DNA from 2 places in the Enemella evansiae genome. Region 1 is predicted to be linked to the other one. Evidence: predicted binding sites of a transcription regulator. Region 1 holds the regulator's gene; the other holds the start of a gene.
The links. Region 1 encodes HrcA, which represses chaperone genes, less so after heat shock. Its sites were predicted from a motif close to TTGGCACTCGNNNNNNNCGAGTGCCAA; they were not measured.

Region 1 (4,987 bases):
ATGCGGTGATGATCGGTGAGGTACGCGCGGGTGAGATCGTCCGCGGCTGGATCTGGCAGCCCGAGCATGACGCGGCGTGGGTGGCCGAGCGCGGCGCCGGTACCTACCGCAACGGCGAGCGGGTGACCCGGCGCGCGCCCGATCCGGAGTTGCTGCACGCCGAGACCTCGATGCGCAGCCTGCGCCGCAGCGCCACCCCGCCGCAGATCGCCGAGCTCGCCTGGACCGCGTTCAGTTGCGGGATCGACTACCCGAAGCTCTGCGCCGGCGGTAACGACGTCCTCGTCTACCGCGCGATCAAGCCCTGGGACCACATCCCCGGCGCCCTTCTCGTCCGCGAACTCGGCGGCGTCGCCCGGCTGATCAACGGCCAGGACTACCAGGGACAGACCGAGGGCGGTCCACTGGTGGTCGGCGTCGACGAGCCCGCCTGGCAGGTCGGCGCCGAATGGGTCGCCGGCGCCCGGTGATCGACCGCTTCACCGGCCGGATCCTCGGCGCCGGCAGTACCAGCGGGCTGCGTCTGGTGATCGGTGACTGGGCATCGTCCCCGCTGGGCTCCTTCACCGATGTGATGGTGGCGACGCCCGAGGACCGGCGGCTGCTGCTCGCACCGACCAACGAGGTGGCCGACTACGTGTCGGATACCTATCGGTTCGACGAGGTGGTCGTCGTACCGGTGGAGTTGTCGGTGGCCGCCGATCGGTGGCGGCTGACGGCCGGCGACCTGGCCTGCCGGTTGCGGCTCGGCGGTCGCACCGCGGCGGGCAGGCTGTTGCACGCCGTGCCCGACGCGATCGAGCGGAGCCGTGGATTTGCCACGATCGCCGACCCGATCGCCCGGCGGATCTTTCCCGGTGTACGCACCAGGGGCAGCGCCGGCGGCGGGCGGCGCGAGTACTACGGCGCGCATGACCAGCATCGGGTGATCGAGTTGGCCGGTAGTTGGCGGGGCCGGCCACTGGGGGAGTTGGCACCGGTCGATCCGGCGCCGCGGTTCGGTTTCAGCTCCACTCCGGTCGAGCCGTGTCTGACCCGGGTGACGACGACGATCGTGCGCGGGGGTGGGGGCTAGGTCAGTGATCGCCGGCCAGCGGGAGGCGGGTGCGTACGCCGTCGGCGGCCAGTTCGGCGTACGCGGTGCGCACCCCGGCCTCGACGCGGGCCCAGTCGAAGGGCCACTCGCCCTCCGCCTCGGCCCGCTCCAGGCGTACGCCCGACCGCACCAACCGCTCCGCCTCGGGCGGCAGGGACGCCAGCGCGGCCAGCTGGCGCACCAGGAAGTCCAGATCGACCACCGCGCCGTGACCGGGCACGATCACCGTGTCCGGACGAACCATGCCGAGCACCATGTTCAGCACCTCCGGCCAACCGCGCGGGGAGGACCGCGGACCGAACCAGGGTGCCGGTTCCTCGACCAGATCGCCGGTGAACAGCACCCCGGCCGACGGCACGTTCACCAGCACATCGCCCTCGGTGTGCGCCGCGCCGAGATGCAGCAGCTCGACGACCACCCCGCCGAGGTCGATCGCCGCGGCCACCGAGAACAACCGCTCCGGCACCCGCAGCTCATCGACCGCCACTCCGAGCGACTCGGCCTCGACCAGGGTCTCGGCATCGGAGACCCGCTCGGCCAGCGACTCGTGCCCATAGGCGGTCACACCCTCGATGCCGGCCAGTCCGAACCAGTGATCCCGATCGGCATGGGTGATCACCACCCCGACCAGCGGCTTGTCGGTCACCTCGGCGACCTTCGCGGCCAGCGCCCGGCCCTGGGCTGGGGTCGAACCGGTGTCCACCAGCACCGCGCCGGTCTCCCCGGCGATCAGGCCGATCGTCACCGCATCGGGCTCGGCGACCAGTCGCCAGACGCCATTCGCCACCGGCTGCCACTCGCCCTCACTGTGGTTCATACGAGCTAGACTGGCACTCGCGCCGGATGAGTGCCAAACTCCGGTGTTCGGCGATCGGGCCAACAGGGACGCAGGAGGTGGATGATGCTCGACGAACGCAAGCTGCAGGTGTTGCGGGCCATCGTCACCGACTACGTGTCCAGCCGTGAACCGGTGGGTTCCAAGGCGCTGGTGGACCGCTACGACCTCGGGGTGTCGCCGGCGACGGTGCGCAACGACATGGCGGCGCTGGAGGACGAGGGCTACATCGCGCAGCCGCACACCAGTGCGGGCCGGATCCCGACCGACAAGGGCTACCGGCTCTTCGTCGACCGACTGGCCGGGCTCAAGCCGCTGTCGGCGGCCGAGCGGCGCGCCATCCAGACCTTCCTCTCCGGGGCGGCCGATGTGGACGAGATCGTCGCCCGCACGGTACGCCTGCTCGCCCAGATCACCCAGCAGGTCGCCATCGTGCAGTACCCGGTGCTGTCGGCGACCACGCTGCGGCATGTCGAGGTGGTCTCGCTGACCCCCGATCGGGTGCTGCTGATCGTGATCAACTCCGCCGGTCGGGTGGAGCAGCGCACCGTCGAGCTGCCCGGACACACCGAGGAGCAGCTGTCGGTGCTCAAGACCCGGCTCAACGAGGCCGTGCTCGGTCGTGCCCAGGCCGAGGCCGCCAACGAACTGAGCCGGTTGAGCAGCGCGGTCGGACCCGAGGACCAGGCGACCACCCAGGTCGCCATCGCCGCGGTGCTGGAGATCCTCGGCTCGGGCACCGCGACCCGGGTAATGGTCGGTGGGGTGCCCAACCTGACCCGGCTGGGCGACTTCAACAGCACCGTGCAGCCGGTGCTGGAGGCGCTCGAGGAACAGGTGGTGCTGTTGAAACTGCTGGATGAGAGTGTCAGCGCCGATGATGTGACCGTACGCATCGGCCGTGAGAACGACTACGCCCCGCTGCAGACCACCTCACTGGTGGCCTCGGCATACGGCAGCCATGACGATGTCTGGGCCTCCATGGGCATCGTCGGTCCGACCCGGATGGACTACCCCTCAACGATGGCGACGGTGCGTGCCGTGGCGCGCTACGTCGGTCGATTCCTCAGCGAAGGATGACAAGAAATTCCAACGATGACTGACTACTACGAGGTCCTCGGCGTCGCCCGCGACGCCTCCACCGACCAGATCAAGAAGGCCTATCGCCGGATGGCGATGCGCTATCACCCCGACGTCACCAGCGAGGACGGCGCGGCGGAGAAGTTCCGGCAGGTGCAGGAGGCCTACGACGTGCTCGCCGACGAGCGCAAGCGCAGCATCTACGACCGCGGTGGCGATCCGTCGGGGCGGGCGAGTGCGGGCTTCGGCGGCGCCGGTGGGTTCGGCGATTTCGGTGGTGCCGGCTTCGACTTCACCAATCTGGTCGATGCGATGTTCGGCCAGCAGGCCTCCCGCGGCCCGCGGTCGCGGGTACGCCGCGGCCAGGACGCGCTGATCCAGCTCGAGCTGGAACTGCACGAGGCGGCCTTCGGCGTCTCGCGGGCGATCTCGATGGAGACCGCCGTGCTCTGCCCGGTCTGCCAGGGCGCCGGCGCGGCCGAGGGCTCCAAGCCCGAACAGTGCCGCACCTGCCACGGCCGCGGCGATGTCACCCAGATCCAGCGATCCTTCCTCGGCGACATCCGGACCAGTCAGCCCTGCCCGACCTGCCGTGGCTACGGCACCGTGATTCCCAACCCCTGCGGCGAATGCGACGGCGAGGGGCGGATCCGCGCACCCCGCGAGATCACCGTGAAGATCCCGGCCGGCGTCGATTCCGGCAACCGGATCCATCTGGCCTCCCAGGGTGAGGTCGGCCCCGGCGGCGGGCCCGCCGGCGACCTCTACGTCGAGCTGATCGTCGCCGACCATCCGCTGTTCAAGCGCAACGGCGACGACCTGGAGATGGTCGCCAAGATCCCGATGACCGCCGCCGCGCTCGGCACCGAGCTGGACATCCAGACCCTGGAGGCCGACCAGCCCGACGCCGATCCGCAGGAGGCGACGGTACGCCTCAAGGTGCCGGCCGGTACCCAGTCCGGGACCCGGCTCACCATCGACGGCCGCGGCATCCCGCAGCTGCGTGGCCGGGGCCGCGGCGACCTGGGTGTCACCCTGCTGGTGCAGACCCCGACCAAGCTGACCGAGCAGCAGCGCGAGCTGTTGCGGAACCTTGCCGAGCTCCGGGAGGAGACCAAGGTCGAGGCCCAGGTGCACAAGCGCGAGAAGGGCCGCTTCGAGCGCTTCTGGGAAGCGCTGCGCTGAGGTGACCCGACCGCTCTTCCTGACCGACCTGGCCGACCCGCTGCCCACCCCGGGCAGCGGCGTACGCCTCGGTGGTGGCGAGGGGCGGCATGCGGCGGTGGTCAAGCGGATCACCGCCGGGGAGGAGATCCTGCTCGCCGACGGGTCCGGTCGCGGGTTGATCGGTGAGGTGACCGCCGCGGACAAGCAGGGTCTCGACGTGACCGTGCGCGAGCTGCTGGCCGTACCGCCGCCCGCGCGCCGGCTCACCGTGGCGCAGGCGTTGGCCAAGGGGGATCGCGGCGAGCTCGCGGTGGAGATGATGACCGAGGTGGGGGTCGCCGAAATCCTTGCCTGGCAGGCGTCCCGCTCGATCGTGAAGTGGACCGGGGAGCGCGGTGCCAAGTCGTTGCGCAAGTGGGCCAGCACCGCGCGCGAGGCCACCAAGCAGAGCCGCCGGCTCCGCGTACCCGCCGTCGCCGGCCCGCTCAGCACCAGACAGCTCACCACCCGCGTGCAGACCGCCGACCTGGCCCTGGTGCTGCACGAGAACGCGACCGAATCCCTTGCCCAGCAGCAGATCCCGGCTGCCGGTGAGATCCTGCTGGTGGTCGGCCCGGAGGGTGGGATCAGTCCCGAGGAGCTCGACGCCCTGACCGCCGCCGGGGCCCGGCCGGTGTCGATCAGCGACGGGGTGCTGCGCACCTCCACCGCCGGTGTGGTGGCCGCCGGGTACCTGGGACTGCCGGGGTGAGTTCATCTCGACACGCGGCTCCGGCTCCGCTCCGCGGAGCCGGAGCCGCTACTCGATG
Region 2 (4,987 bases), on a different contig from region 1:
CGGCCTGCCGGAACTCGGCGAAGTTGCGTGCCTCGTTGACCCCGAACACCGCATCCAGGGAGGTGCTCGGGGTGAGCGCGGTCCAGCTCAGCGCGACCGCGCTCTCCACCCCGTCGGGGGTCTCGGGCGCCGGCACACCCCGCAGTTGCGCATCCACATCGGAGAGCAATGGGCCATGCGATCCGGTGCGTACCGTGATCGTGCGTGGTTCCTCCCCGGCGACGTCGATCGTCTCGGTGCGGGTCTCCAGCTCGACCCAGTCCTCGCCGCGGCGTACCTTGCCGCCGCGCACCTGTTCCAGGTAGAGATCCTGGGTGTCGACGTAGGGGGTGGTCATCCCCCAGGCGATGTCGGCGTTGTGGCCGATCATCACCCCGGGCATGCCGGAGAAGGAATATCCGGTGACGTCGAACGGGCAGCCCTCGCTGACATTGCGGCAGTGCAGCCCGACCTGGGTGAAGACCGACGGGATCGAGGTGGCCAGGTGCGGATCATTGGCCAGCATGGGTTTGCCGGAGGCGGTGCGCTCCCCGGAGACCACCCAGGAGTTGGAGCCCAGACCACCGCTGTCCCGGTCCGCGACCATCGCCGGCAGCTTGCCGTCCAGTTCGGCGATCGCCCGCAACTGCGGTACCGCGGCCGCGGGAAGTTCCGGAGCGGTGCGCTGCTGCCCCTGGCGGGCGTTCGGGTCGAACTCCCCCGCCACCGGCGCTCCCCGACCGACGATCGGTTCGAACACCTGCGGGTCGAAGGGCGGGCGCAGTTCGGCGGCCCGCTGCGGGCCGACCACCTGCCGCATCACCGCGTTCTCGATCTCGGAGGTGCGGTTGCCGTCCAACTGCCAGGCCATCGCCTTCAACCAGGCCAGCGAATCCACCCCGGACCACGGTTCGGGCCGGGCGCCACGGCCCTGCAGGCCGAGGATGGTGTACTCGACCCCGAGGTCGCTGGGCTGTCGCGAGGTGAGATAGGCGTTCACCCCGGCGGCGTACGACTCCAGATAGCGCCGGCTGCTGGAGCTGAGCATCGCGAACTCCTGCTCGGCCACCCGGCGCCAACCCAGGGTGCGGACATAGCTGTCGGTCGCGACCTGGGAGGGGCCGAACCACTCGGCGAGCCGGCCCGCGGTGACGCGGCGGCGGAAGTCCATCTCGAAGAACCGGTCCTGGGCGGACACCCAGCCCTGCGCCGCGAACAGGTCCTCGGGGGTGTCGGCATAGATCTGGGGTACGCCGCGGGCGTCGCGGAGCACGGTGACCGGGTTGGCCAAGGGGGTCACCGTCGTGCTGCCCTCGGTCTGCGGGAAGGATTCCCGGATCGTGACCACCGCCAGGCTCGCCAGCGCCGCCAGCACCAGCGCAACGGTGATCAGCAGGTTGAACAACCAGCGCGGCAGATGTCGCAAGTCAATCCTTCGGGCGGGGTCGGTGCGCGGTGGCCGGGTCCGGCCGAGACCCACCCGAGCCTAACGAGCGAGGTGGGCCCGAGACAGCCGACCGGCTGTCGGAATGGCGAAATTCACACCTCCGCATTAGCAGTCGCTATGCTTGAGTGCCAGAAGGAGACACGATGCCCACGTATCAGTACCGCTGCAAGGACTGCGGGTCCGACCTCGAGGTCCAGCAGAAGTTCACCGACGATGCCCTGACCGAGTGCCCCAACTGTGACGGTGGGCAGCTGCGGAAGGTCTACAACGCCGTCGGCGTGCACTTCAAGGGTTCCGGTTTCTATCGCACCGACTCCCGCAAGGACGCCGGCGCGAAGAGTTCGTCGGGCGGGTCCTCCTCCGGGGAGAAGAAGTCCGATTCGCCCAGCAAGGCCGACTCGGGCTCGGGCAGCTCCGGCAGTTCTTCCAGCGACTCGAAGTCCAGCTCCAGCAAGGCCGCCACCTCCGCCTGATACCGGACGCCACCGGCCACGGTGCGCTGGACCCGCCCCACCGGTGCTGCCTGCGAAATCTGCGGCTCGATCGCAGAATCGACCGATCTGGGCACCGATCGGCAATCGAGCCGCAGATTTCGGCGGGCTGAGCCAGGCGAGAGGGTGCGTCCGCGGGGTGTTCCCGTAACCGACCGTGGTGGTCCGCCCCGCTGCGGATGGCGGCCCACTCGATGAGCGTGGGGCCTGTGGACAACTTCTCGGGGCGGTCGGTGCCTGTGGACAGCGGTGCACGATTCCGGCACGCGCCACCCATGGTGGGGCATGCCTGCTGAGTCCGGTTCCGTCTTCCGCCCGCGCCGCACGCGCCCGCCGCGGCGTACGCCCCTGGCGAGCTTCGGCCGCTGGTTGCTCTGGCACCGCCGCGCCCTGGCCGTGGTCTGTGCGGTGGCCGCGGTGCTCTGCACCCTGCTCGCCGCCCGTCCCGCTCCCGACCCCGGCGTACCCGTGGTGGTCGCCGCGAAACCGTTGAGCGGCGGCGCCCCACTGAGCGCAGCCGATCTCAAGGTCGTCAGCTATCCGACCCGCCTCGCACCCGCCGAACGCAGCACCGACCCGGCCGCGCTGATCGGGCGGGTGCTGACCGCGCCGGTCTCCGGGGGCACGCCGCTCTCGGAGCTCTCGGTGGTCAGCCCGCGGGCCGGCCGCGGTGCCGACGACCAGGTGCTGGCACCGGTCCGGCTCACCGATCCGGGGGTGGCCACCCTGCTCCGGGTCGGTGATGCCGTCGACGTGCTGGCCACTCCGATCGACCAGGGCACCGCCCGGGTGGTGGCCCGCGGTGCCCGGGTCGCGGCCCTTCCGGGCACGGGAACCGGTGCCGGCCCGTTCGCCACCGAGGACAGTCGGGGTGCGCTGCTGCTGCTCGAGGTCCAGGCCGATGCGGCGCCGAGTCTGGCCCAGAATTCGGGCCGGCTCTCGATCGTGTTGCGCTGAGCGCGACACGCGTGGAAAAGCCGGGACGCCGGTTACCGGCTGATAGATTGCGAGCCGTTCCGGCCCAAGGTGGGCCTACGAACTGATTGGAGAAGAAGTATGAAGGGCTTCAAAGACTTCATCATGAAGGGCAACCTCATCGAGCTTGCCGTTGCCTTCATCATGGGCACTGCCTTCGCCGCCGTGGTGAAGAGCTTCGCCGCCCTGCTGATGGATCTCGTTGCTCGCATCCTCGGTTTCGACCCCAGCCAGGCCTTCAGCTCCGCCGTCGTGTGGGGCCTCAAGATCGGTGACTTCCTGAGCACCCTGTTCAGCTTCGTCGTCACCGCTCTGGTTCTCTACCTCGCTGTCGTGAAGCCTTACGAGCAGTACAAGAAGATGCGCGGGATCACCGACGAGAAGACCGCCACCGAGACCGAGCTGCTGGCCGAGATCCGCGACCTGCTCGCCGGTCGCTGATCCTCACCCTCGACCACCCCCGACCCAGAGCAGCAGAAAACCCCGTCACGGTGCGGTGACGGGGTTTTTCTCTGCCCACACGAGATTTCTCCGATCAGTCCCAGTGCTCCGATCAGCCCCAGTGCGGTGGCCGGTCGGCGAGCAGGCGGCGATCGGCTGCGTCCAGCCCGGTACGCCCGGAACTCACCCGGGACACCGCACCGGTGGCACCGAGCAGCCGGCGCACCTCGGCCATCGCCGCGGCGTACTGGGCGGCACCCAGACCCGCCCGCATCTGCTGTGTCGGTTGATGATTGCGCCGCGCGGCCTCCCGGAGCCGGTCACCGGACCAGCCCAACCCGGCCAGCTCCGCCAGCAGCACCTCCGGCTGCGGGGTGTCGTGATCCGGCAGGTCGAGTTCCTCACCGGTGAGCGCGAAGCCGAGCACGCGGTGCCAACCGGTGCTCATCCGCCGAGCACGGTCCCGGGTTCGATGCGCTGCTGTTCGGCACCGCCGTCGAGCTCGACCTTTCCCCGGACCACCACATCGGCACCGAAGGAGAAGTCGCCCTGCACCTGCAGCGAGGTGGCCTCACGCAGCGAGGGGGCACCGTCGGCGAACCGGGCGTCGAAGTCGCCGATCTTCTTGTAGTACGCCGAATCCAGGCTCACCGCCGGCGTGCTGTCGGTGGTCGCCTCGAGGGTGCCGTCGGTCCGCACCCGGTAGCAGTCCGAGCGCAGCAGCAGCAGCTCATTGGTGGTCTTCACCGGCAGGAACCGGCTGCGGTCCACCACGATCGCGGTCGCCCCCTCGAAGACCTCGATCGCCGCCCCCATCGCGGTCTCCACCTGGAAGACCTCCGGGGAATCGGAATCGGCCGGGTCGACGGTCTTGGTGTTGCGGATCAGCGGCAGGCCGAGCACCCCGCGGCGCTCGACGAGCACCTCCCTCAGTCGCTGCAGGTCCCACCACAGATTGTTGGTGTGGAAGAACGGATGCCGGTGCTCGTCGGTGAAGAAGTGCATCTCGTCATCGGCGGTCTGGGCCGTGTCCCGCAGGATCAACCGACCATCGCTGCGGCGGACCGCGAGATGCCCACCCTTGCGGTCGTTCACGGTCCGCCGGCACAGCTCGGCGGCGTACGGTGCACCGCTGGCGGCGAACCAGCCGGCCAGCACCGGGTCCGGGGCCGCGCCCAGGTTGTCGGAGTTGGATACCGACGCATAGCGGAATCCCTGCTCCAGCAGGCGATCCAGGATCCCGGAGCCGAGCAGCGCCGGATAGATGTCCCCGTGCCCCGGCGGGCACCACTCGAGCGACTCGTCGGCCGGCCAGGACACCGGGGTCAGGTCGTCGGTGCGCAGCTTCGGCTCGAAGTTCTGCAGGAAATCCGGCGGCAGGTCACCGACCGGCAGATCCGCTTGGTCGGCCAGCACGGCGAGCGTGTCCGCACGGGTGCGGAAGCTGTCCATCAGCAGCAGCGGCAACCGGGCGCCATGGGTCTCCCGGGCACTGCGCACCTGCTGCAGGATCAGATCGAGGAAGGTCTTCCCGTCGCGCACCGGCAGCAGCGACTTCGCCCGGTCCATCCCCATCGAGGTGCCCAGGCCACCGTTCAGCTTGATCATCACCGTCTGCGCGAGCGCCTCACGGGACTGCTCCGGGTCCGGGTGC

Region 2: a site for HrcA is predicted at 1,532-1,558, ahead of C8D81_RS19505 (FmdB family zinc ribbon protein). Genes of this name have one in related genera too.

What each region holds. Positions count from the first base shown of each region.
Region 1 covers NZ_SNXA01000008.1:69,298-74,284, forward strand. Annotated here, with positions in the region: gene C8D81_RS00910 (inositol monophosphatase family protein) at 1-470, shown strand, start outside; gene C8D81_RS00915 (hypothetical protein) at 449-1,075, shown strand; gene C8D81_RS00920 (MBL fold metallo-hydrolase) at 1,077-1,913, opposite strand; gene hrcA (heat-inducible transcriptional repressor HrcA) at 1,998-3,011, shown strand; gene dnaJ (molecular chaperone DnaJ) at 3,027-4,196, shown strand; gene C8D81_RS00935 (16S rRNA (uracil(1498)-N(3))-methyltransferase) at 4,198-4,929, shown strand.
Region 2 covers NZ_SNXA01000014.1:113,078-118,064, reverse strand. Annotated here, with positions in the region: gene C8D81_RS19510 (penicillin acylase family protein) at 1-1,405, opposite strand, end outside; gene C8D81_RS19505 (FmdB family zinc ribbon protein) at 1,570-1,899, shown strand; gene C8D81_RS19500 (SAF domain-containing protein) at 2,203-2,874, shown strand; gene C8D81_RS19495 (large conductance mechanosensitive channel protein MscL) at 2,974-3,333, shown strand; gene C8D81_RS19490 (hypothetical protein) at 3,446-3,781, opposite strand; gene C8D81_RS19485 (UTP--glucose-1-phosphate uridylyltransferase) at 3,778-4,987, opposite strand, start outside.